DNA from 3 places in the Arthrobacter sp. CJ23 genome. Region 3 is predicted to be linked to each of the others. Evidence: riboswitches for the same ligand, from Rfam matches in the RefSeq annotation. Region 3 holds a riboswitch; each other region holds the start of a gene.

Region 1 (7,667 bases), 360 kb from region 3:
CCCCAACATCAGGCACGCCGTTCAGCTCCTGCGGGAGGTTGCCGCGGGGCTGGAGCAGCCCAACTGAGTAGCAGTATCTGTCGTTTTGAGCTCTCATAACGACACATAGCGCTACCTAGTTGGGGGCCGGTCCACGACTCCTAGCGGGGCACCTTGAAGTGGGTGAGCTTGGCGTCCTGGCCGTCCAGCTCGGCCCACGGCTTGTCGATCTCCATGACCGTCAGCGCACTGGTGGGGTACCGCGTGGCGGCGTCCATGTAGGCGTCGTGGTCCGAATCGCGCGAGGCCAGGTGCATGGCAAGGTCCTGCACGCCGGGCATGTGGGCGAAGATCATCAGCGTGGTGACAGTATCCGGCACATGGTTGATGACGGTCAGCATGCGCTGCGCGGAGGCGGCATACAAGCCGTCCTCAAGTTTGGGCGTCGGGGCCTTCTCGCCCAGTTCACTGCACACCCAGGTGCAGGTCTGCCGGGTCCGCAGCGCGGACGAGCACAGGATGAAGTCAGGGACCACATGGTGCTTTAGCAGCCACTTCCCGGCCAGCGGAGCCTCCCGGTGGCCGCGTTCCGCCAACGGCCGGTCATGGTCCGGCACCCCCATGGGCCAGTCCGACTTGGCATGCCGCATGATCACCAGACGCTTGATGTGATGGTCGCTCATCCCCCAACCATAGCGCCGCAACCCCCAGCCGCGGAGGCACATGCTCACCGGCCCCGAACGCGCGAAAGCGCCCGCTCCCCAGGAGGGGGAACAGGCGCCTTCGTGCGTAGTTGGAGCTAGATCGAGTATTCCGGAGCAGCCCAGACGATGACCTCGGGGTGCTCGTAGAAGCGGTAGCCCTGGCCACGCACCGTGCGTACGGTGTTCGCCAGTCGGCCCAGCTTGGAGCGAAGGCGGCGGATGTGGACGTCGATGGTGCGCTCGTTCGGCACTTCCTCGGCGTTGCGCCACAGACCCTCGAGCAGTTCGTCGCGGCCCACGGTGCGCGTGCCGTTTTCGACGAGGTAGTTGAGGAGCTCGAATTCCTTGAACGTGAGGTTCAGGGATTCGCCGTCCAGGTGCACCTCACGGCGGGCGAGGTCGATCAGCACGCCGGAGGGGCGGGCATCCTGCTGCTGTGCCGGGCGGGCCGGTTCGGTGCGCTGGCGGGCGGCCACGGTGGGGTCGCCGAAGGTGGAACGGACGACGTCGAGCGCGGAACCGGGCGCTCCGGCCGGCGCGACGGCGACGGCGGCATAGCTCTCGGCACCCGTCACGAGCGACTGGGCGTAGGCGCGGATCTCCTGGGCGAGCTTGGCGATCGAGGTGCCGGCAGCCGCCGCGGTTTCCTCGTCAATGCCCATGTAGAGGACAAAACCACGGGCCACGTTTTCGTTGGGCACGGGGCGAAGGGCACGGTCGGCCGGGGCCACGACGGGCGTGGGAGCCGTCATCGGTGCGGCCTCGTTCGCCGGCACGGCACGCAACTGGCCGTACGAGTTGGGGTTGTAGCCCTGGGGAACATAGCCGGGCGCCTGCTGGCCGTTGGCCTGGCTCGGCTGGGCGTACGCCGGGCGGTTGCCGAAGCCGGGACGGAGCCCTGCGTTGGAGGCGGCCTTGTTGGCGTTTCGAACGGAGATGTGGACGTATCCGGATGCAACTGACATGGATTGCTTACCTCAAAGTGAATAGCCGTCATCGCGGCTTCGAATGCTGGTTGTCCCCGCAATGAGTTTGGGGATGGGCGCCCAACGGCGGGCTAGGGGCGAATGCCTGAAACTTTTTGGGGTGGAAAGTTAGGCTTGCATTCGACAACGGCACATCTGGTCACCGGCGGGTGCGCTGGGCCTGACTTCTGCGGCTGCAGGTGCTGTTGAGTTCTTGTTCACATTGGAAGTGTGCAACGTAACAATGGCAACTTGCAAGTAACAATAGGCCAAAACGTCCACATTCTGAGACGTTCAGCACTATTGTGCTGCAGATCACAATTTGATCGTGACGAACGATGACCGGATGGAGTTCGGCAAATGGGGCCAATTTGGGCCATGAGATGAACATTCTTCGCCTCATACAGCATGATGGCCCATCCGGTTCGAAGCTTTGCTTTAATCTCGAATCCCAAAATCTGAAACAGATGCTGCCTAATCTCAAGCCCGGATCGGGTAAGGTTTGGCGGCAAATTTCTGCTACAAGGCGTAGAAGTGGGACCGGGGCGGGGGGTTTGAGCAGGCTGGCCCCTCGGCGCGGCCCCTCCGCGTGGCTAGGCTGGAACTCACAGCGCACTCACAGTTTCGGCAAAGCACCGGTTAACCGGCAGATCGGAGAGTTGTCCCATGGCATCCTCGCACTCCGTGACCAACAACCTTCCCCAGCTGACCCACCCGGACGGCTCCCCCATCCGCGCCCTGGTGGTGGATGACGAACCCAGCCTTGCCGAGCTCATGAGCATGGGCCTGCGCATGGCCGGCTGGTCCGTGGCCGTGGCCGGCGACGGCCCCGCCGCCGTCAAGCTCGCCAAGGACTTCCGCCCCGACGTGCTGGTGCTGGACGTGATGCTGCCAGGGTTCGACGGCGTGGAGCTGCTGGGCAGGATCCGCGCCTTTGCGCCGGAGGTGCCTGCGCTGTTCCTCACCGCAAAGGACGACGTGCAGGACCGCATCACAGGCCTGGCCGCCGGAGGGGACGACTACGTGACCAAGCCGTTCAGCATGGAGGAAGTCCTGCTGCGCCTGCACCGCCTGGTCCAGCGCTCCGGCGTGGCCGCGATGGACACGGCCGAGTTGGTGGTGGGCGACCTGACCCTGAACGTGGACACCCGCGAGGTCACGCGTGGCGGCGAGGACATCCCGCTGACGGCCACCCAGTTCGAGCTGCTGCGCTACCTCATGGAAAACCCCAAGCGCGTGGTCAGCAAGGCCCAGATCCTGGACCGCGTGTGGGACTACGACTTCGGCGGGCAGGCCAACATCGTGGAGCTCTACATCTCCTACCTGCGCAAGAAGATCGAAGCCAACCACCCGCCCATGATCCACACCGTGCGCGGCGCCGGCTACGTCATCAAGCCCGCCGACTAGGCCGGGCCGCATGTCCACACTCTCCGGCGTGCCCCGCCCTGATGGCCCGCGCTGGCTGAACCCGTCCACCTGGCACCTGCGCACGCGTCTGGTGCTTGTGGCCATGGCCCTGCTCGTGGCGATCTGCGGGGCCATCGGCCTCTTCAGCTATGCCTCGATGGATTCGTTCCTCACGCGCCAACTCGACGACCGGTTGTCGCAGCAATCGAGACTCTCCACGGCCTTCGGCAGGCCGCCGTCGGGCAATCCCACAGGCCGGCCAGACCCCCTGGACGCGAAAGGCCAGGGTGTGGGCACGCTCAGCGCCCGGATCCTCGGTTCCGCCGTCAGCAGTGCAGGGTTCATCGACTCGGACGGCACCCGGGCCACGCTCTCCGCCGAGGACAAGCAGGTCCTGCTCGAGCTCCCGCGCGACAACCGGCCGGCGGACCGGACGCTGTCCAACGGCGACTACCGCCTGGTGGCCACCGAAACCCCGTACGGCGACGTCATTGTGACCGGGCTGCCGCTGGCCGACAAACAAAGCACCGAGGCCTCGCTGGTCTGGACCATGGTGTTCGTTTCCCTGGGCGGGCTGGTGCTGATCGGGCTCGCCGGGACCGTCATCATCCGGCGGACCATGCGGCCGCTGGAACAGCTGTCCGAGGTGGCCACCAAGGTGTCCCGCTTGCCGCTCGACGCCGGTGAGGTGGCACTCGCGGTGCGCGTTCCGGCGAAGGCGGCCCACCCGGGCACGGAGGTCGGCAGCGTGGGCCATGCCCTGAACCTGATGCTCAACAACGTCTCCAACGCGCTCGAGGCCCGGCAGCAAAGCGAGACGAAGGTGCGCCAGTTCGTCGCCGATGCCTCCCACGAGTTGCGCACCCCGCTGACTGCCATCCGCGGCTACACCGAGTTGCTGCGCATGACGGAGACGTTCACCGATGACGGACGGAAGTCGCTGGCACGCGTCCAGAGCCAGTCCGAGCGCATGACCGCCCTGGTGGAGGACCTGCTGCTGCTGGCCCGCCTGGACGAGGGGCAGCCGCTCAAGCTGGCGGAGGTGGACCTCACACAGCTGGTCATCGAGACCGTCAGCGACGAGAAAGTCATGGCCCCGGAGCATGTGTGGCAGCTCAACCTCCCGGACGAGCCCGTGACCGTCCGCGGCGACGCCAAGCAGCTGCACCAGGTCCTGGCGAACCTGCTGTCCAACGCACGCAAGCACACCGAGGCCGGCACCACGGTGGTCACCGGCGTCATGCTCTCGGCCGACGGCAGCGCCGTGGTCACCGTGACGGACAACGGGCCCGGCATTCCGGCGGAGTTCCAGGGCCGGATCTTCTCCCGCTTCGCCCGCGCCGACGCCGCGAGGTCGGGTTCCGAGGGGACGTCCGGGCTGGGCCTGTCGATCGTGGAGTCGATCGTGCACGCCCATGGCGGCAGCGTAGAAGTGACGTCCCGGCCGGGCCGGACAGAGTTCGCGCTCAGGCTGCCGGTGGCAAAGGCCGACGGCGGTCCGCGCCAATGAGTCGACGGACGGGGCAGGGCAGCAGAGCCCTGCTCCACGACGAGGTCCGTCCTCCGTGGAGACAGGACGTCGTTTCCTGGCTGCTGGGCTCGCCCGCGCCCGGAGAGCGCCTTTCCGTCCTGGACCTCGGCGCTGGGACAGGGCTGGGAAGCCGGACGATCGCGGCCCTGGGCCACACCGTAACTGCCATGGATACCGCGGAGGACATGCTTTCTGTGCTTGAAGCAGCGAGTCTTGGGCTTCCACCCGACATCGCCGGCCGCATCACGGCACGCCTCGGCTCGGCCGAACGTTTGCCTTTGGACGACCGCACCTTTGACGCCGTCGTCTGTCTTCAGGCCTGGCATTGGGTGGACCCGGCGTCAGCCGTCGCCGAATGCGACAGGGTCCTGGTTCCCGGAGGCATGGTCGGCCTGGCGTGGCACACTTGGGACCGATCCAAGGCCTGGGTACGGGACCTGGCCGCAATCGTGGAACCCGGCGGTGCCGCAAGGGATCAGACTGCTTCTGTTCCTTCGGCATTTGCCGGCCGTGGAGGCTTTGAACGCCGGCGATTCCCGTTCGACTACGAGCTGAATGTGGATCAACTGGTGCAGCTCGCCAGTTCCTGGACGTTCGTCTCCCAACGGCCTGAGCGGCAGGCCATCCTTGCGGAAGTCAGGCTATTGGGCGCCAAGGCTGCTTCGCCCCACACAGGGCTCCTCGCTTTCCCCCACGTCACGGACTGCTACCGCTTGCAGCGCCGGGCGACGGATCGGTGATGGGCGACGTTCGGCAACGGATTGCGCAAGGCGACGCACCGCCGTCGTGATCTCCGTTACCTAAATGTGACTTAAGAGGAAGGCTCCTGTACCGTCGAATGGGTGAGCCGACCGTTCCGGCGCACCTCCGGGCAGCCGCCGAGCTCTGCCACTGCCCGGATTCCGCTACTTCAAGGCAGAGACGGGGGACCCAGAGTCTCCGGGCCATTGCTTCCATACAGGCCCTAGGGGTGAAGCCGCAACGCCACGCGTGCGGCCGGATGACCTCATCCGAATCCGACAGCTAACTCCGCAGGCGCCGAGAGGTATACACCCATGTCTTCCAAGGATCAGTCGCGCCCTGAAGCGCGCCACCGCGGCGAAAACGCCGCCCCTCTGAGCAAGTCCCAGGCCGTTCTGAAGAACGCCGCCCGCGGCGGCAAGACCCAGCGCATGTCCGTGGTGGCAGGCGTCGTGGCCGCCCTGCTGGGCGCCGCATCCGTCGGCCAGGCCGCCGATGCAGCCTTCAAGGCCCCGGAGATCAGCCGCGTCTCGGCAACCCAGGCAACCGCGCAGGCGAACGTCTCGGGCCTCGACACCGAAATGGCCATCCTCAAGAAGGCTGCCGCCGAGAAGGCAGCAGCCGACAAGTCAGCAGCAGCGAAGGCCGCGGCGGACAAAGCCGCAGCTGACAAGGCTGCCGCCGAGAAGGCAGCGGCCGACGCCGCCGCGAAGCAGGCCGCCGACGCCGCTGCTGCCGCGGCTGCCGCAGCAGCAGCCGAGGCCGCCGTTCCGGTCGCCGTCGATGACCCCGCAGCCGCCAAGGCCTACGCCGCCAGCCAGCTGGCATCCTACGGCTGGGGCCAGGACCAGATGTCCGCCCTGAACATCCTCTGGGAAAAGGAATCCAACTGGCGCACCACGGCCACGAACGCTTCCAGCGGCGCCTACGGCATCGTGCAGTCCCTGCCCGCGTCCAAGATGGCTTCCGCCGGCGCCGACTGGGAAACCAACTACAAGACCCAGATCAAGTGGGGCCTGGACTACATCAAGGAGCGCTATGGCTCCCCCGCAGCCGCGCTGAGCTTCCACTACGCCAACAACTGGTACTAGGCCGGGCCCGCTGCGCACTGACTTTGGAAGGCCCGTTCGCTGGGGGAACGGGCCTTCCTGCATGTCCCGGCCCGGTTGATCCGGCAGGCGCCGGCACACCGACACAGGCCCCGGCGCAGATCCACAGTCACGGCACAGCTTGCGCCTAAATCCCGCTAATCTGGCGGCGTCACGCTGGATTCATGACTATCACAGACCACGCCCCGCGCACGGTGCCTGCACCCGTGGACACCCGCTCCGTGGTGCCCGTCCTGGATGTCATCATTCCCGTGTGCAATGATGCGAACCGTCTTGAGGCGTGCCTGCGGCAGCTCCACGGGCACCTGCTCGGCACCTTCCCGCACAGCTTCCGCATCACCGTGGCGGACATCGCCAGCACGGACCGCACCTTGACGGTTGCCGAACGCCTGGCACGGGAACTCCCTGAAGTCTCCGTGGTGCGCTTCGAGGAAACGGGCCGCGGCAACGCGCTGCGCCGGGTCTGGTTCGCCTCCCCCTCGCCTGTCCTGGCCTACCTGGACGTGGCACTGTCCACGGACCTCGCCGCGCTGGCGCCTTTGGTGGCACCACTGCTCTCCGGCCATTCGGAGGTGGCCATCGGCACGCGGCTGGCCCGCAGTTCCCGCGTGGTCCGCAGCCGCAAGAACAAGCTCATCTCCCGCAGCTACAAGCTGCTCTTGAGCTTGCTCATGGGCGCCCGATTCTCCGATGCCCAGTGCACCTTCAAGGCAATTCGCGGCGACGTCGCCCGCTGCATTCTGCCGCACACCGTGGACAACGCGTGGTTCTTCGACACGGAACTGCTGGTGCTGGCCGAGCGCTGCGGCCTGCGGCTGCACGAGGTTCCGGTCGACTGGACGGACGACTCCGACGTCGACGTCGTCCGCACCGCTGTGGCGGACCTGCGCGGCATGGTGCGGCTCACCCGGGATCTGCTCACCGGCCGCATTCCCGTCCCGGAGCTCCGCGCGGCACTGGCCCGCGGCCCGCTCCGCCCCGCTTAGCTTCCGGTTTAGCTTCCGCAGCGGGCGGACGCGGACTCAGTTGCCTGCCAGTCTTACGACGAGCTGATCAACGATGACGTCCGGCTCCGCGCTGATGTCCACGGCGATGAAGGCTTCGTCGGATTCGGGGGCTTCGAGCGTCGCCAGTTGGGACTGCAGGAGGCTGCTGGGCATGTATTCGTGGCTACGTCCGTTGATCCGCTCGGAAAGAACCGCGGGGTCACCCGAGAGGTAAACGAATACCA
Region 2 (7,667 bases), 540 kb from region 3:
ACGACTTCGCCGTTGACCTGGACCTCGAAGTGGAGGTGGCAGCCGGTGGAGGCGCCGGTGGTGCCACTGAGGGCCACGACGTCGCCGCGGTTGACCGTCTGGCCCATCTGGACAGTGAAGGAGGACAGGTGGTTGTAGGTGGTCTCCAGGCCGTTGCCGTGGTCCACTACCACCCGGTTGCCGCCGCCATAGGGGTGCCAGCCAACAAACGTGACCTTGCCCGCCGCGGCCGCATGGACCTGGGTGCCGCACTGGGCCACGAAGTCCTGGCCGCGGTGGAAGTCGCCGGCGCCGCCAGTCAGCGGGCTGATGCGGTAGCCGAAGGGCGAAGCGGTGACCAGCGAGTCCAGGGGGCTGCCAAGGGTGCCCAGGGAGGAAGCACGCTGGATGGAACCTGCGGACTGTGCGCTGAGGAGCTGCTTGAGCTTGCCGTCCGGGTCTGCCTTGGTGGCGACCGCCGCGCGGCTGAAGTCGATCTTCGCCGTTGCCGCAGCGGAGACGGCGGGCTGGCTGCCCGCTGACATGGCCGACACGGCCTGGCCCGATTCGGAGGTGGCCATCACGGGGCCTGTGGCGGGCAACGCCACGGTCAGGGCCAGTCCGGTGGCAGCGAGAGCAACGCCGGCCTTCTGTCCTACGCCGCTGGCTGCCGCGAAGTCGGCCACCTGGCGCAGTGCGCCCTTGCGGCGGCGTACCTCGCGGTGCGGGTCGCGGGGGCGGTCCTGCGCCGAGACAACTCTGGCGGTCCGCACCTCAGCAACGGGATCCGGCGAGCGGCGGCGACCCCTGACGTTTTGCGTGCTCAAAAGTGTTTCCTCTCTGGATAGCCTGCGAAGTTAGCTGTCGGATTCGGGTCAGAGAGTTCAAAGACCCGGTCCGCACGAAGGACACACGGCACAGAGGTATCCCCGGAGGGACCTTCGTTGGTGGGCACTTCTGCTGCGGACTTCACCCCAAGGCTGCTTCTTTAGACAGCCGCTTGTGGTTCCTCCGCCTCTGCCAGTAGTGGGTGACACACCTGATCCGCTGGCAGAGCTCGGCTCCAGATCAGGTAACGCTTTGATATCGGCGCTAGTAGTCAACTATAGGTGATTAAGGTGCGCGGTAATAATTTCGTTATCTTTCGGCAGGCGGCGTCAGCACACCGTCCATAGCAGCTTTCGGGCAAAACCGCAGGTCACATGGCCTCGGCGCGCACATCGGACACCCCTGCAGGTGATGCATCACTGCCATGGGGCCACAGCGTCCGCGGCGGGTCAGCCCGCATGGCCAGCTGCCTGGCGGCCGGCCTAGCTGACGGTAACGAAGACGTGGGCCGCGACCTCGGGCGGCAGCTCCAGCGCGCCCTCGATGTCGGGCACGCGGACGGAGATGTACTCCCCCACGCGCTCCAGGGAGATCTTGGCGCCGGGGCGGATGCCGCCCTCGTCGAGCTGGACCAGAAGCTCGGGCTCCACCTGGATGGGCTCGGCAAGCCGGCTGACCACCACGCGGGAATCCGCCGCGTAGCCGTCCATGGCGTCGATCAGGTTGATGACGCCCTCGGAGAACAGTTTGCCCGCGCTTCCGCCCAGCGCCTCGAGGCCGGGAATCGGGTTCCCGTAGGGGGATTCGGTGGGGTGGCCCAGGAGTTCGTAGAGGCGGCGCTCCACGCGCTCGCTCATCACGTGTTCCCAGCGGCAGGCTTCGTCGTGGACGTAAGCCCAGTCCAGGCCGATCACATCAGCCAGGAGCCGCTCGGCAAGGCGGTGCTTGCGCATGACCTCGGTGGCGCGTTTGCGGCCCGTTTCGGTCAGCTCAAGGTGGCGGTCGTTGCTGACCACCACCAGGCCATCGCGTTCCATGCGGCCGATGGTCTGGGAGACGGTAGGGCCAGAGTGGCGCAGCCGTTCGGCAATGCGTGCACGCAGTGCCACGATGTTCTCTTCTTCAAGCTCCAAAATGGTCCGAAGATACATCTCAGTGGTATCGATCAGATCCGTCATCCAGCTCAGCTCCTCGAACGCAGTATTTGCGTAATTTCCACCGTACCGCGTCCCGGCGGTGGGCTTCGGTACTCAGCCCGGGCCCCTTGGACGCCAACCCCCAGCCTAGCTTATTTAGAATTAGTCTGGATAATTTCGCCGGGGTGCCTGACCACCCTGTGGACATCGGGTGTTCCACGTGGCGGACTATGACACCGCGGGTTCCTGCGCGCCCGCGACGTCAGGCAGAATTGGGGAGTCGAAGAGGCAGCCGATGCCACCTGCCGCGACCCATCTCGACCGATACTTCACCATTGGAGCCACACGTGAGCGACAACAGCATCACCATCCCCGCCGCACTGCTGCCCAAGGACGGCCGCTTCGGCGCTGGCCCGTCCAAGGTCCGCCCCGAGCAGATCGAAGCGCTGTCCGCCGCATCGGCAACCATCCTGGGCACCTCGCACCGCCAGGCGCCGGTCAAGAACCTCGTGGGCTCCGTCCGCGAAGGCCTCAGCCAGTTCTTCCGCGCCCCCGAAGGCTACGAAGTGGTCCTCGGCGTCGGCGGATCCACCGCTTTCTGGGACGTCGCCACCTTCGGCCTCGTGGAAAAGAAGGCCCAGCACCTGTCCTTCGGCGAGTTCGGCTCCAAGTTCGCTTCGGCCACCAACAAAGCTCCGTTCCTGGACGCCTCCTCCATCATCAAGTCCGAGCCCGGCACCCGCCCGGTTGCCCAGGCCGAGGCAGGCGTGGACGCCTACGCCTGGCCGCAGAACGAAACCTCCACCGGTGTGGCCGCCCCGGTCAAGCGGGTTGAAGGCGCCGACGCCGGTTCCCTGGTCCTGGTGGACGCCACCTCCGCGGCAGGCGGCCTGGACGTGGACGTTGCCGAGACCGATGTTTACTACTTCGCCCCGCAGAAAAACTTCGCGTCCGACGGCGGGCTGTGGATCGGCCTCTTCTCCCCCGCCGCGCTGGAACGCGCCGCCCGCGTCAAGGCAAGCGGCCGCTGGATCCCGGACTTCCTGGACCTCCAGACCGCCATCGACAACTCCAAGCTGAACCAGACCTACAACACCCCGTCGCTCTCCACCCTGGTGACCCTCGAAAACCAGGTCCAGTGGCTCAACAGCAACGGCGGACTGGACTTCGCCGCCGGACGCACCGCTGACTCCGCCGGCCGGATCTACTCCTGGGCCGAGGCCTCCGAGTACGCCACCCCGTTCGTGGCCAAGGCCGAGGACCGCTCCAACGTCATCGCCACCATCGACTTCGACGACTCCATCGACGCCGCCGCGATCGCCAAGGTGCTGCGCGCCAACGGCATCGTGGACACCGAGCCGTACCGCAAGCTGGGCCGCAACCAGCTGCGCATCGCCACGTTCGTGGCCATCGACCCGGACGATGTCTCGGCGCTGCTGGCCAGCATCGACTACGTGGTGGGCGAACTGCGCAAGTAGCGCTCTGCGCGGGCTTCCGCGGTCAGGGCTGGTCGGCGTCGTCCGGGTGCGAATCCCGGGCGGCGCCGTCGTCGTTAGCGCCTCCGGGGGGTGCTCCAGGGACTCAACGCGGAAGAAGCGCAGTCCGCCGGCCCGGCGGTCGAAGCGGAGCCGCAGCCACCGTGCCCGGATGATCCAGACGAGACCCACCCCGCACAGCCATCAACTGCTATTCGGCCGCGGCTGCGTCGTCGTCATCCTCGTCGAAGTCTTCTTCGTCGTCAGGGTCTTCGTCAGCGGAGTCTTCGTCGTCAGAGTCCTCGTCAAAGTCTTCGTCGTCAGGCTCGACGGCGGCAGCGCCGGCGTCGGGCCCTTCGCCATCCGCTGCTTCCGCGGCAATCTCTTCGACAGCTTCCCCTGCGGGCCCTTCGACCGACTCCTCGACCACGGGGGTCTCGTCTTCCGGGCGGACACGCTTCGCCCACGGAATCCATTCCGGGGCCAGGATGGAGTCCTCGGAGGGCAGCAGTCCGAGTTCGCTGACTGTGACAATCTTGGAGCGCGAATTGCGGGTCACCACGGCGTACCACTGCCAGCCGAGGTAGCCGCTGAGCCGCGACTCGAAGAGGTGCGTGACCACGCGGTCGCCTTCGGACTTGGCGGCAAGGTGCGCGCCGATCTCGCCGGGCCCGGCAATGGTGGCCACTGCCTCGCGGGCAGCGTCGACGGCGGCCGCCAGGAAGGCGTCCGGCTTTCCAACGCGCCACACGGGAACCCCGGCGCGGGGCTTGTCTGCACTGCTCTTCCCGGCACTGGCCTTGGCGGTGCTGGCCTTGCCGGCACCGGCCTTCCGCGCAGAGCCGGCCCCGGCGTCAGGAGCCTGTGCTGCTGCGGCGGGGGCAGTTGCTGCGGTGGCTGCGTCTGCCGGGGTGCTCTCTGCGGATTCCGAAGTCATGGCAGGCCTAAGCGTCCAGCTCGTCGGCAACCTTGCGCAGGGCCATCGCAATGGCCTTGCCCTTGTTGCCTTCGGGGTACTTGCCGGCGGACAGCGAGCCGGAGAGGTTGTCCAGCACGGTGACGAGGTCCTGCACCATGGGGGCCAGGTCCTTGGCGTTCACACGCTTGGCCTTGGCAACGGACGGCGTCTTCTCCAGGACCCGGACACCCAGGGCCTGGGCGCCGCGGCGGCCATCGGCCACGCCGAACTCCACGCGGGTGCCGGCCTTCAGTTCCGTTACTCCTGCGGGCAGGGACGTCTTGGGCAGGAATACTTCCTGGCCATCCTCGGCTGCGAGGAATCCGAATCCCTTGTCCTTGTCATACCACTTGACCTTGCCGGTAGGCACGTAATCAACCTTCTTCGTTCTTGCTTGGGAGACACGCCGGGCCGCCACCGCATCCGCAGGGTAGTGCGGGTACAAGGGTGGCAGCTCGGTCCGTGTTGGTCTGTTCCTTCAAGGTTATCCTGCCTTGCCCCGTAATCCCGCTTTGCGGCGCGGAAGCGGGGGCACGGGCACCCGGCGGCGGACGCCGGCGGGCCGCGGCTGTTAGCGTTTGAGGCATGACATCCACCGGCTACCGCCGCCCCCTCATGATCATTGCCGCCGTCGTCGCGGTGTTGTCGCTGGCGGCTGTTGCCGCCGTCATGGCGATTGCCTTCGGTGGCGGGGCGGCCCCCGTCTGGGTAACATCCACGGCCCTGTACGGACTGCCGCTCGCGTTCATCCTGATGATCGTGCTGATCCTGGATGATGTGCGGCGCCGGCGACGACAATAACGTCAGCCTGACAAAGGGCTTAGGGGACCGCGTGGCGGTAACGTTGGAGTGATGTCCCTTATACGCGCGCTCAGCAAGGAACTGGAGGCACGCAGCGACAACTCGCTGCGGGCCCTGTTTGCCGCCCGGCCGGACCTGATGTCGCCAATGGCGCCGGATTTCGCGGCCCTGGCCGCACGCGCAAGTGCCCGCGTCAGTGTGCAGCGGGCCCTGGAACGGCTCAACAAACCCGAGATGCAGGTCCTGGAAACGCTGCACCTGTGCACCAACACCGATACCGGGCACAGCGCCTCCGCTGCGGGACTGAAAAAGGTCATTGCCGGTGCCACGATCGCGGCCATCGAACCGATCCTGGCCAAGCTCCAGGAACTGGCGCTGGTCCACCGGGCCGAGCCGCCGGCCGGGGCCGCCGCCCACGGCACCACCCGGCAGCGCTTCTACTTGCCCGTGGGCAGCCTCAGGGACGTCATCGGCATCTATCCTGCAGGATTGGGCCGCAGCTACACCGAGCTGGTCCGGCTGCAGCCCGCGTTCGCCCAGCGCGTGGTCCATCTGGTGGCCGAACTCCACCAGAGCGGCGCTGGCATCCACGCCGCCAGCACCCCGATGGACGCGGCCCTGGCCTTGCAGCGCTGGACGTCCAGCCCCGAAAGCGTGCAGGAGATCCTGGCGCACGCCCCGGAGCGCACTAGGGGCCTGCTTGACAAGTTCGGCAGCTGGGCGATGGGCGCCGTTCCGCAGGCGCAGCGGCGTGCGTCCGTCGTCCACGAAAACGCCGACGTCGGACCGGTGGACTGGCTGCTGGCACGCGGCCTGCTGGTGCCCCTTGACGCCGCGCATGTCGAGCTTCCGCACAGCGTGGGGATTGCCCTGCGCGGGGGCGCCATCGTGGACCATTTCACCCTGGCCCCGCCCGTCCCCGAGCTCGGCAGCACCAGCGCTGCCCTGCGCCGGAACGCCGCGATGGGTGCCATTGCGGAAACCCTGCGGCTCACCGGTGAACTGCTGGCCGCCGTCCGTGAGCAGCCCCTGGCGACGCTGCGCAGCGGCGGCGTGGGTGTGCGCGAACTCAAGCGCCTCGCCGAGGCCATGCGCTACGGGATGCACGAGACGGCCGTTCTCCTGGAAATCTGTGCCCTGTCCGGGCTGCTCCGGCTCGACGTCGACACCTCCACCTGGGTGCAGCCGCCGTCGCTGGAATGGCTGGGCCTCCCCCGCCAGGAGCAGTGGCTGTGGCTCGTCAATGCCTGGCTTGCCAGTGAACGCGCGCCGTCGCTGGTGGGCCAGCCGCTCACTGGCCCGGCGTCCACCTCCGCGACGCACCACGGTACGGCCGGCACCACCATCAACGCCCTGTCCGCAGAGGCGCAGCGGCCCGATGCCCCTGTGGTCCGGCGTCGGATTCTGGAAATCCTGGACGAGCTGACGGTCGAGGCCGGCGCCGCCGACGGGCGGGCCCCGGTCCTGAACACCGCCGCCGTGATGGAACGGGCCGAATGGACCCAGCCCCGGATGTCCCGCCGGTTCAGTTCGCTGGTGCGCGGCATCCTGCAGGAGGCCGAACTGTTGGGGCTGATGGGCTCCGGCGCCTTCACCCAGCTGGGCTCGGCCCTCGCTGCCGGGCAGCCCGAGCAGGCCATGGAAATCCTCGGCGAGCATTTGCCGGCGGCTGTCAGCCATGTGCTGCTGCAGGCCGACCTGACGGCCGTGGCACCGGGCTACCTGGCGCCGGAAATCAGCGGGAAACTGCTGCTCATGGCCGACGCCGAGGGGCAGGGCCCGGCCACGATCTACCGCTTCTCCGGGGACTCAGTGCGGCGGGCGCTCGACGCCGGCCACGACGCCGAGTCCCTGCTCGCCTTCCTGCGCGAGCACTCCGCCACGGAGGTTCCGCAGCCGTTGGAATATCTGGTGCAGGACACGGCGTCCCGGCACGGGCGGCTGCGCGTGGCCAGCAGCGCCAGCTTCATTCAGAGCGACGACGAATCGGCCATCGCGGATCTCCTGAACGGGGACGGCACATCGGTCCTTGGCCTGGTCCGGATCGCGCCCACCGTCCTGACCTCAACCGCCAGCCCGCGCGAGGTGGCCCGGGTCCTGCGCGGACTCGGCCTCTCGCCCACCCTCCAAGAGTCGGAGGCCGCCGTCGTGCGCCTGAAGCGGACCACCGCACTGCCCGGCAGCGCCCGCCCGCTGTATGCGGCGCCGCGGACGGCGCCGCCTGACGACGACGTCGACGCCCAGATCGCGGTGCTGCGCCAGGAACGCCCTGCGGAAGCCACGGGCGAGGCGAGCGCGCAGCTTGGCCTGGAAACGCTGCACAAGGCCATCCGGCTCAAGCAGGCCGTGACCATGAACGTGGTGGACAGCCTGGGCAATTCCAACACCGAAACCGTGGTGCCGGTCTCCGTGTCCGGCGGCCGCGTCCGCGTGTTTGATCCGGGCAAGGAGACCGAACGGGTGCTGTCCATCCACCGGATCATCGACGTC
Region 3 (7,667 bases):
CCACTGCGGAAGTGTGCGGCGCAATGGCCTGCCACCAGCGGCGGTGGGCGTCGCCGTCGCCGTCGAAACGGCCGGTCCACGGCGTGGGGGTGACATCTACGGTGAGCACGCTGGTTTCCATGCTTCAAGCACACCCGAACCTGGACATGAAAACTACCTGTCCAGCGCCGCGAGTGTCTGGAACTCCGGACTCACCTACTTGATGCCCAGGATTTCCTCTACGGTGCCGATGCCGAAGAACAGCAGGAACGCCGCGGCCACGGCCCACATCAGCGGGTGCACCTCGCGGGTGCGGCCCTGGAAGGAGCGGATCAGGACGTAGGAGATGAAGCCGGCGCCCAGGCCGTTCGCGATCGAGTACGTGAACGGCATGAGGGCGATGGTGAGGAACGCCGGGATGCCGACGCCCCAGTCCTGCCAGTCGATCTTGCCCACCTGGGAGACCATCATGAAGCCGACCACCACCAGGGCGGGGGCCACGGCCTCGAACGGGACCAGGTTGATGAGCGGGGTGAAGAACATGGCCACGATGAACAGCAGGCCGGTGACGATCGACGCGAGGCCGGTCCGGGCGCCTTCACCGATGCCCGCGCCGGACTCCACGAAGATCTGGTTGGAAGAGACGGAGGTGCCGCCGCCCACGATCGCGCCGAGGGCATCCACCTGGAGGACGCGGTCCACGTTGGGGATGTTGCCGTGTTCGTCCACGGTGCCGGCCTCGTTGGCCAGGCCCACCATGGTGCCCATGGCGTCGAAGAAGATGCTCAGCAGGATCACGAAGGCCAGGAGGGTCGCGGCCACGAAGCCGAGGTGCTCGAAGGCGCCGAAGGGGTTGGCCTTGCCGATCAGGGACAGGTCCGGGGCGCCCCACTCCGAGAGGGTGGGTGCCACGAGGGACCAGCCGCGCGGGTTGGCGGTGGTGCCGTCGAAGCTGGGGCCGATGTGCAGGGTGAATTCAAGGATGGCGGCCAGCGCGGTGGAGGCCACGATGCCGATCAGGATGGCGCCGCGGACCTTCCGGACCACCAGGGCGATGGTCAGGACCAGGCCCACCGCGAACACCAGGGTGGGCCAGCCAAGCAGCTTGCCGTCCACGCCCAGGCCCAGGGGCACCGTGGTGCCGGCGGCGTCCGGGATGCGGCGCACGAAGCCGGCGTTGACCAGGCCGATCAGCGCGATGAACAGGCCGATGCCCACCACGATCGCCGTCTTGAGCGCCTCCGGCACGGCCTTGAACACGGCGGTGCGGAAGCCGGTGAGCACCAGGATGAGCATGGTCAACCCGGAGAGCATCACCAGGCCCATCATGTCCGGCCAGGTCAGCCCCGGGTGCGAGGCCACCGTGACGGCCACGAAGGCGTTGACGCCCAGCCCGGTGGCAACCGCGAACGGGTGCTTGGCCCAGGCACCCATGAGGATGGTGAGGATGCCGGCCACGAAGGCCGTGGTGGCGGCAACGGCCGTGAAACCGAGCGACGCGCCGCTGGAGTCGGCCCCGGAGAGGATCAGCGGGTTCAGGACCACGATGTAGCTCATGGCAAAGAACGTGGCGAAACCGCCGCGGATTTCCCGCGAATAGGTGGAGCCGCGTTCCGAGATCTTGAAGTAGCGGTCGAGGGCGGAACCCTGCTTAAGCATGGATTGTCTCCGGGGGATTGGGGGAGTTTGCTCTCAAATCCTATGCCCGCCCGGATCGGCCGGCCGGGACATTCGCCTAGTCTGTAAGGAAGCCAACACTAGGAGTCACCACCCCATGCGTACCATCCGCCCGCTTCTGGCCGCCGTTGTCGCCGCTCTCACCTTCGCCGCGGCAGTGCTGTTTTCCGCGGCCCCGGCATCGGCCCACGACGTCGCCGAGTCCACCGCTCCGGCGAACGGTACCACCGTGGCTGCTGTCCCGGCGTCGGTCTCCATCACCTTCAGCAACAAGCCGCTGGCCATCGGCTCGGGCATCGCGGTCAACGCCGGCGGCGAAAACTGGGCGGACGGCGCCGTCGAGATCGTGGACAACGTGGTGACCCAGAAGCTGCGGCCCGGTGCCCCGGCCGGCACGTTCACCGTGGTGTGGCGTGTGGTCAGCTCCGATTCGCACCCCATCGAGGGAAGCTTCAGCTTCACCGCCTCCGCGGGGGGCACGACGCCGGGAACCGCCACTGCGGGCAGCTCGCCTTCCGCTTCGGCTCCCTCAGCCAGCGTCCCGACGGCGGGCACTGCAGCGCCGGGCTCCACCCCGGCACCGGGTACCGTCCCGGACGCCTCGCAGCCCTTCCCCTGGAGCATCGTGGGCTTCGCCGTGGTGGCCGCCGGCCTGCTGGTGTTCCTGGGTGTCACGGCGCGCCGCAAGCTGGCCCGCGGCGGCGACTCCGACGGCGAAAACGGGGGCAACGCCCCGGCCGAGTAACGGCAGAAGATGTCTCGATTCGGTCACTGCGACACGCCGAATCGACTCGCCTTGTTACTCAAATGTGACTTCCGGCCGCCTCTCGCGTACCGTTAAGGGCGTGCCTGTTGTCTTCGACAGGCGTTCCCGGCTGATTGCCTAGCTCTGCCGCAGACCGGGATCCGTTCGCAAAACACTTACCGGCAGAGACGGGGAACCCATTTTGGACCGCTTTCGAGCGGTCTTGGGGTGAAGCCGCACGCCACGCTGACAGCGGGGCTGCGGCCGGGTGACTCCCATCCGAATCCGACAGCTAACCTCGCAGGCATTGGGAGAGGCTCTTTCATGTCTTCACGCCATTTTCTTGCGCGCCGGAGCGCGTCCAATGTTCGCTCCAATCCCCTTGTTTCCATCTCCAAGGCAGTAGCCGGCAGCGCTGCAGGCGCAGGCCGCCAGGCCGCCGTGATCGTGGCCGCATCGGGCCTCGTCCTCGCAGGCAGCCTCGCCGCCCACGCAGCGGAGGCACCCGCCCAGCTTGAGTCCAGCACCCCCGTAGCTGCCCCGAAGGCAGTCGTAGAGGCCACCAAGCCGGTTGCGGCTGCCACAACGGCCACCGTTTCCTTCGAGCGTCCCGCCGTGGTTGCCCAGGCGGCGCCCGTGGTTGAGGCGCCGGCCCCCGTCGTCGAAGCCCCCGTGGCAGCAGCACCGGCACGGGCCACCGTTGCCGCTGCAGCGCCCGCCGCGGCACCGGCAGCAGCGGCCGCCCCGGTTGCGGCAGCTCCGGCCGGCAGCATCAACGCCGCCATGGTGGCCTCCGCCTACGCCCAGATCGGCATCTTCCAGGACTGCACCGCCATGGTGGAGCGGGCCCTGGGCTCGGCCGGCATCCACGTGGGCGACCTGGGCCCCATGCAGTTCCTGAACTACGGCACCGTGGTCAGCGACCCGCAGCCCGGTGACATGATCGTCCAGTCCGGCCACGTCGCCATCTACATCGGCAACGGCCAGGCCATCAGCGGCGGCATCAACGGCAACCAGACGGGCATCCACCCGATCAGCTGGCTCACCGCCACGGGTCCCATCACCTTCGTCCGCGCCGGCGCCTAACAGCCCGGGCTACGCGCCTGCTACGCCAGGGCCGGCACGGCGGCGAAGCTGCCGGTGAGGGCTGCCTGCACGCTGTCCGGGTACACCTTCGCGGAGATCGCCTGGCCCACCACCTTGGCCTGCCGCAGGACTTCCTTGGGCGTGGGGGTGATGAGCTCGCCTACGCCCACCAGGTGCATGCCGATGGCCCGCATGGCCGCAACGAAATTCTGGCCGAGGGCGATGCCCAGATCGGCGAGCATGCGGCGGAGCTGGCTCTGGCCGCACCGGGTGACAACGATGTGGTCCGCAAGCAGTACGCCCTGGACGGTGTGGACGGCCCACTGGCCCGTGGGGCAGGCGGCTGCGCTGTCCAGGCCGGCACCCAGCAGGCCGGGGACGGCGTTGATCCTGTCCAGGCGTACGGCCCGGGTGCTGTTGCGCACGTCCAGGCTGTGGCTGGCGGCGTAGTTCCGCAGGTGCCGCATGATTTCGCTGCGTTCCTGCATGGAGGCGGGGTCCGCGATGTCGCAGCGCGGCAGGAGACCGGTGGATGTTGAGACGGCTGCGGAGCCGAGGACGTCCAGGCCATCAACCACGATCGACCCCACGCCGTAGCGGCTGAGTTCGCTGGCCACGGCCAGGCCGGAAAGGCCGGCTCCGATGACTACGGTGGTGGTGTGCTCCATGCCGGAGACAGGCGTGTTTGGCACTTGCTTGGACCCTTCTTCGACTGTTGTGCTGACATCTCAACTCAATAGTGCGTCCGGGTCCCCAAACGGCCGCAACAAATGGCCGGGAGTGCTCTGCAGCACCCTTGCCGGCCATTCGGTGCATCGAACACTACAGAACTTTTCCGGCGCTGGATAGCCTCCGCGCGCAGCGGTTCCAGATGTTCATCTGGAGCGTAAACCCGTCCACGTGGCCATCCCCGAAAGGGCCTGTCCACTTACCATGCAGCCGTCTTGATTCGGCCCCGGCAACCGAGAATAGTGGGGATTGGAGGACAAACCTTCACTATTCCCCGGAGCGATCCGGTCCGCAGGCGAGGCCTCTGGCAGAATAGCCGCAACATCAGGCAGTAATGCGAGGAGGCGGGCCCCATGGACCAGCACGGCAAACATGAAGAGGAACCACAGGACGGCGATCCTGCCGTTGCGCCCGGCGGCATCGTGGTGGGCGTCGACGGTTCCGAACACGGCCAGTGCGCCTTGGTCTGGGCTGCCCGTGAGGCCGAACGCCGGCAGCTGCCCCTGCACATCGTGACTGCCTACTCGGTGCCCATCTTCGCGGCGTCAGGGCTGGACGGCGGCTATGCCACCGTGGACGATTCGGTCATCCGCGACGGCGCCGAGGCCATCGTCAAACAGGCCATGGACAAGGTCTCCGGTTACAGCGTCGACGTCGATGCTTCCGTGGAGAACGGCGACGCCGCCGGGGTGCTGCTCGAACTTTCCCGTTCCGCCGAGCTGCTGGTCTTCGGTACGCGCGGCCGGGGCGGCTTCGTGGGCCGGCTCCTGGGCTCCGTGAGCAGTGCCTTGCCCGCACACTCCAAATGCCCCACGGTCACCGTCCCGCTGTATTGCGCGGACCGGCTAGGCGAAAGCACCGATGACAGGCATATCAAGGCAGAGCACGCCAAGGACGGCCCCCGGACGGTGGAGAACGTCGTCGCCGTCGGCGTGGATGGTTCCGAGCAGGCCCGCGTGGCTGTCCTGGAGGCCGCCGCGCAGGCGGAACGCATGGGGGCCACCCTGCGGGTCATCTGCGCCGTGCCCCAGTACAGCGGATCACTCGCCTGGGTGCCCGCCCCCTTGGACCGTGAGGCACTGTTCAAGGACATCCGCGTCCAGCTGGACGCCGGCGTGGCCTGGATCCAGAGCCACTACCCCCGGCTGAACGTGGAAGCACAGCTCCTGGACGGCTCACCGGTGGACGTGCTGGTGGAGGCCAGCCGCGGAGTTGAACTGGTGGTCCTGGGGACCCGCGGGCGCGGCGGCTTTACCGGGATGCTGCTCGGCTCCACCTCGGACGGTGTGCTGCACCATGCCAAGGGCCCCGTGCTGGTGGTGCCGGACCGCGAGGATCCCCGGCTGGCGGACCGCGCCAAGTTCGGGCCGTTCCTCGGCGCAGCCTAACCGGACAAGCCCTCCCGCCATGGAGCACCCGCAGCCAGGCCGGCAGCCTGCCGGAGCCGGGCTCATCCTTGACTTCGGCAGGATCCGCGCGGACATGCTGGCGGCGGTCGGCGGAAAGGCCGCCAACCTTGGCGAACTGACGGCCGCCGGGCTGCCCGTGCCCCCGGGCTTCTGCCTCACCACCGAGGCGTACCGGCGGGCCATGGCCCCGGCCGGCCTGGAGACGGTCCTCGCCGCGCTTCAGGCCGCTGCGCCCGGCAACGTTGAGGAGCTCTCCGAGCTCGCCACACGTGCCCGCATCCTGGTGCTCGACGCCGGGATCCCGGCGGACATTGAGGAAGCCGTCCGTTCGGCCTACTTTGCGCTGGGGGAGGACCTCCCTGTGGCCGTCAGGTCCTCGGCCACGGCAGAAGACCTCCCGTTCGCGAGCTTCGCCGGCCAACAGGACAGCTATCTGAACGTGGTGGGAATCGACCCCGTGCTGGCCGCCGTGCGCCAGTGCTGGGCCTCGCTGTGGACGGACCGGGCCGTCAGCTACCGTGCCGCCAACGGGATCGAGCACGGCGCGGTGGCGCTCGCCGTCGTCGTGCAGCGCATGGTGGACGCCGAAACGGCGGGGGTGCTGTTCACCGCCAACCCCGTGACGGGCAGGAGGCGGGAAGCCGTGATCGATGCCAGCCCGGGCTTGGGCGAGGCCGTGGTCTCGGGGGCCGTGAATCCGGACCATTTCGTGGTGGACACCATGACGGGGGTCATCCTGGAGCGCCGGATCGGGGACCGGACCGTGGAAATCCGCCCGGTTCCCGGCGGCGGCACCGAACGGATCGAGCATGCAGGCACTGCTGCGGAAACGGTCGCCTGCCTCGACGACTCACGCATCCGTGCCTTGGCCGCCCTCGGCGAGCGGGTGGAGAAGCACTACGGCGCGCCGCAGGACACTGAATGGGCCATCGATGCCCGGGGCACGCTGTGGCTCACCCAGGCCCGGCCCATCACCACCCTGTACCCCCAGCCCACGCGGAAACCCGTCACGCCTGGAACCCATGCGTTCCTGAACTTCAGCCTGGCCCAAGGGCTCACCCGTCCGCTCACGCCCATGGGCCTTGCCGGGATCCGGCTGATCGGCTCCTCCGTGGCACGCGCCGCGCGGTTCACCGTGCCGGACCCCCGCAAGGGACCTCCGCCCTACTACGAGGCCGGCCAGCGGATCTTCATCGACCTCACGGCCGTGGCCCGCAGCGCCGCGGGCCGCGCCATCATGCCCCGGGTGTTCGACGTCATGGAGGCGCGCTCCGCCATGCTGCTGCGCGGTTTGTTCGATGATCCCCGCTTCCCGGTCACCAGCAGGACCCCGCTTCGGCTGATCCGGCACGTGGCCCCGGTTGCGGCCCGCTTCCGCGTCCCGGAAACACTGCTGCGCGGCCTGTTCCGCCCGGACGCGGCCCAACGCCAGGTGGAGCGCCTCGGCAGGGATCTTCGCGAGATCCTGACCGTGCCCCGCGAGGCCTCCGCCAGGGAACGCCTGGAGCACGTCCAGCGCATCCTCGGCCAGGAGCTGTTCGCCACCGTGCCCCGGATCCTGCCCCTGCCCGCCCTGGGCTTCGCCATGCTGGCCCTGGTCCGCAGGATCCTGGGCGAGCAGGCCCCGGTGGATGAGCTGCAGACGGTCCTGCGCGGGCTGCCGAACAACGTCACCACGGAAATGGATCTTGAGCTGTGGCAGCTTGCCGTCCGGATCCGCGAAGACCCCGACGCCGCCGCCCCCTTCGCTGCCGAAGCGGCGGCGGAACTGGCCCAGCAGTACCGCGACGGCGCGCTGCCCGGCGTCGCGCAATTGGGCCTTGAAGATTTCCTGGCCGCGTACGGGCACCGCGCTGTGGCCGAGATCGACGTCGGCATGCCACGCTGGTCCGGCGACCCCACCCACATCATCGGCGTGCTGGCCAACTACCTGCGCCTGGACGATCCCGCGCTGGCGCCGGACAAGCAGTTTGAGAAGGCGGCCCGGGAAGCGGACGAACAGGTGGCGCGATTCATCGCCCGTGCCCGGAGCAGGAGCCCCC

What was found. Region 3 has a riboswitch for cyclic di-AMP ahead of NVV90_RS01775 (NlpC/P60 family protein). Riboswitches for the same ligand answer to the same signal wherever they lie in the genome.
Region 1: it holds a riboswitch for cyclic di-AMP, as region 3 does, so the genes downstream of both, NVV90_RS03520 (hypothetical protein) here and NVV90_RS01775 (NlpC/P60 family protein) in region 3, are expected to answer to the same signal.
Region 2: it holds a riboswitch for cyclic di-AMP, as region 3 does, so the genes downstream of both, NVV90_RS04345 (M23 family metallopeptidase) here and NVV90_RS01775 (NlpC/P60 family protein) in region 3, are expected to answer to the same signal.

Annotation. Positions count from the first base shown of each region.
Region 1 is NZ_CP102950.1:765,016-772,682, reverse strand. Features, by position in the region: gene NVV90_RS03550 (LysR family transcriptional regulator) at 1-67, shown strand, start outside; gene NVV90_RS03545 (histidine phosphatase family protein) at 141-662, opposite strand; gene NVV90_RS03540 (winged helix-turn-helix domain-containing protein) at 779-1,648, opposite strand; gene NVV90_RS03535 (response regulator transcription factor) at 2,315-3,055, shown strand; gene NVV90_RS03530 (HAMP domain-containing sensor histidine kinase) at 3,066-4,565, shown strand; gene NVV90_RS03525 (class I SAM-dependent methyltransferase) at 4,562-5,326, shown strand; cyclic di-AMP (ydaO/yuaA leader) riboswitch at 5,480-5,636, shown strand; gene NVV90_RS03520 (hypothetical protein) at 5,642-6,418, shown strand; gene NVV90_RS03515 (glycosyltransferase) at 6,601-7,422, shown strand; gene NVV90_RS03510 (gluconokinase) at 7,459-7,667, opposite strand, start outside.
Region 2 is NZ_CP102950.1:945,284-952,950, reverse strand. Features, by position in the region: gene NVV90_RS04345 (M23 family metallopeptidase) at 1-806, opposite strand, end outside; cyclic di-AMP (ydaO/yuaA leader) riboswitch at 811-1,052, opposite strand; gene NVV90_RS04340 (metal-dependent transcriptional regulator) at 1,290-1,985, opposite strand; gene serC (phosphoserine transaminase) at 2,291-3,421, shown strand; gene NVV90_RS04330 (DUF3027 domain-containing protein) at 3,630-4,355, opposite strand; gene NVV90_RS04325 (cold-shock protein) at 4,363-4,746, opposite strand; gene NVV90_RS04320 (hypothetical protein) at 4,962-5,177, shown strand; gene NVV90_RS04315 (helicase-associated domain-containing protein) at 5,229-7,667, shown strand, end outside.
Region 3 is NZ_CP102950.1:406,441-414,107, forward strand. Features, by position in the region: gene hutG (formimidoylglutamase) at 1-121, opposite strand, end outside; gene NVV90_RS01765 (NCS2 family permease) at 196-1,638, opposite strand; gene NVV90_RS01770 (copper resistance protein CopC) at 1,754-2,401, shown strand; cyclic di-AMP (ydaO/yuaA leader) riboswitch at 2,537-2,722, shown strand; gene NVV90_RS01775 (NlpC/P60 family protein) at 2,726-3,487, shown strand; gene NVV90_RS01780 (FAD-dependent monooxygenase) at 3,508-4,179, opposite strand; gene NVV90_RS01785 (universal stress protein) at 4,570-5,604, shown strand; gene NVV90_RS01790 (PEP/pyruvate-binding domain-containing protein) at 5,624-7,667, shown strand, end outside.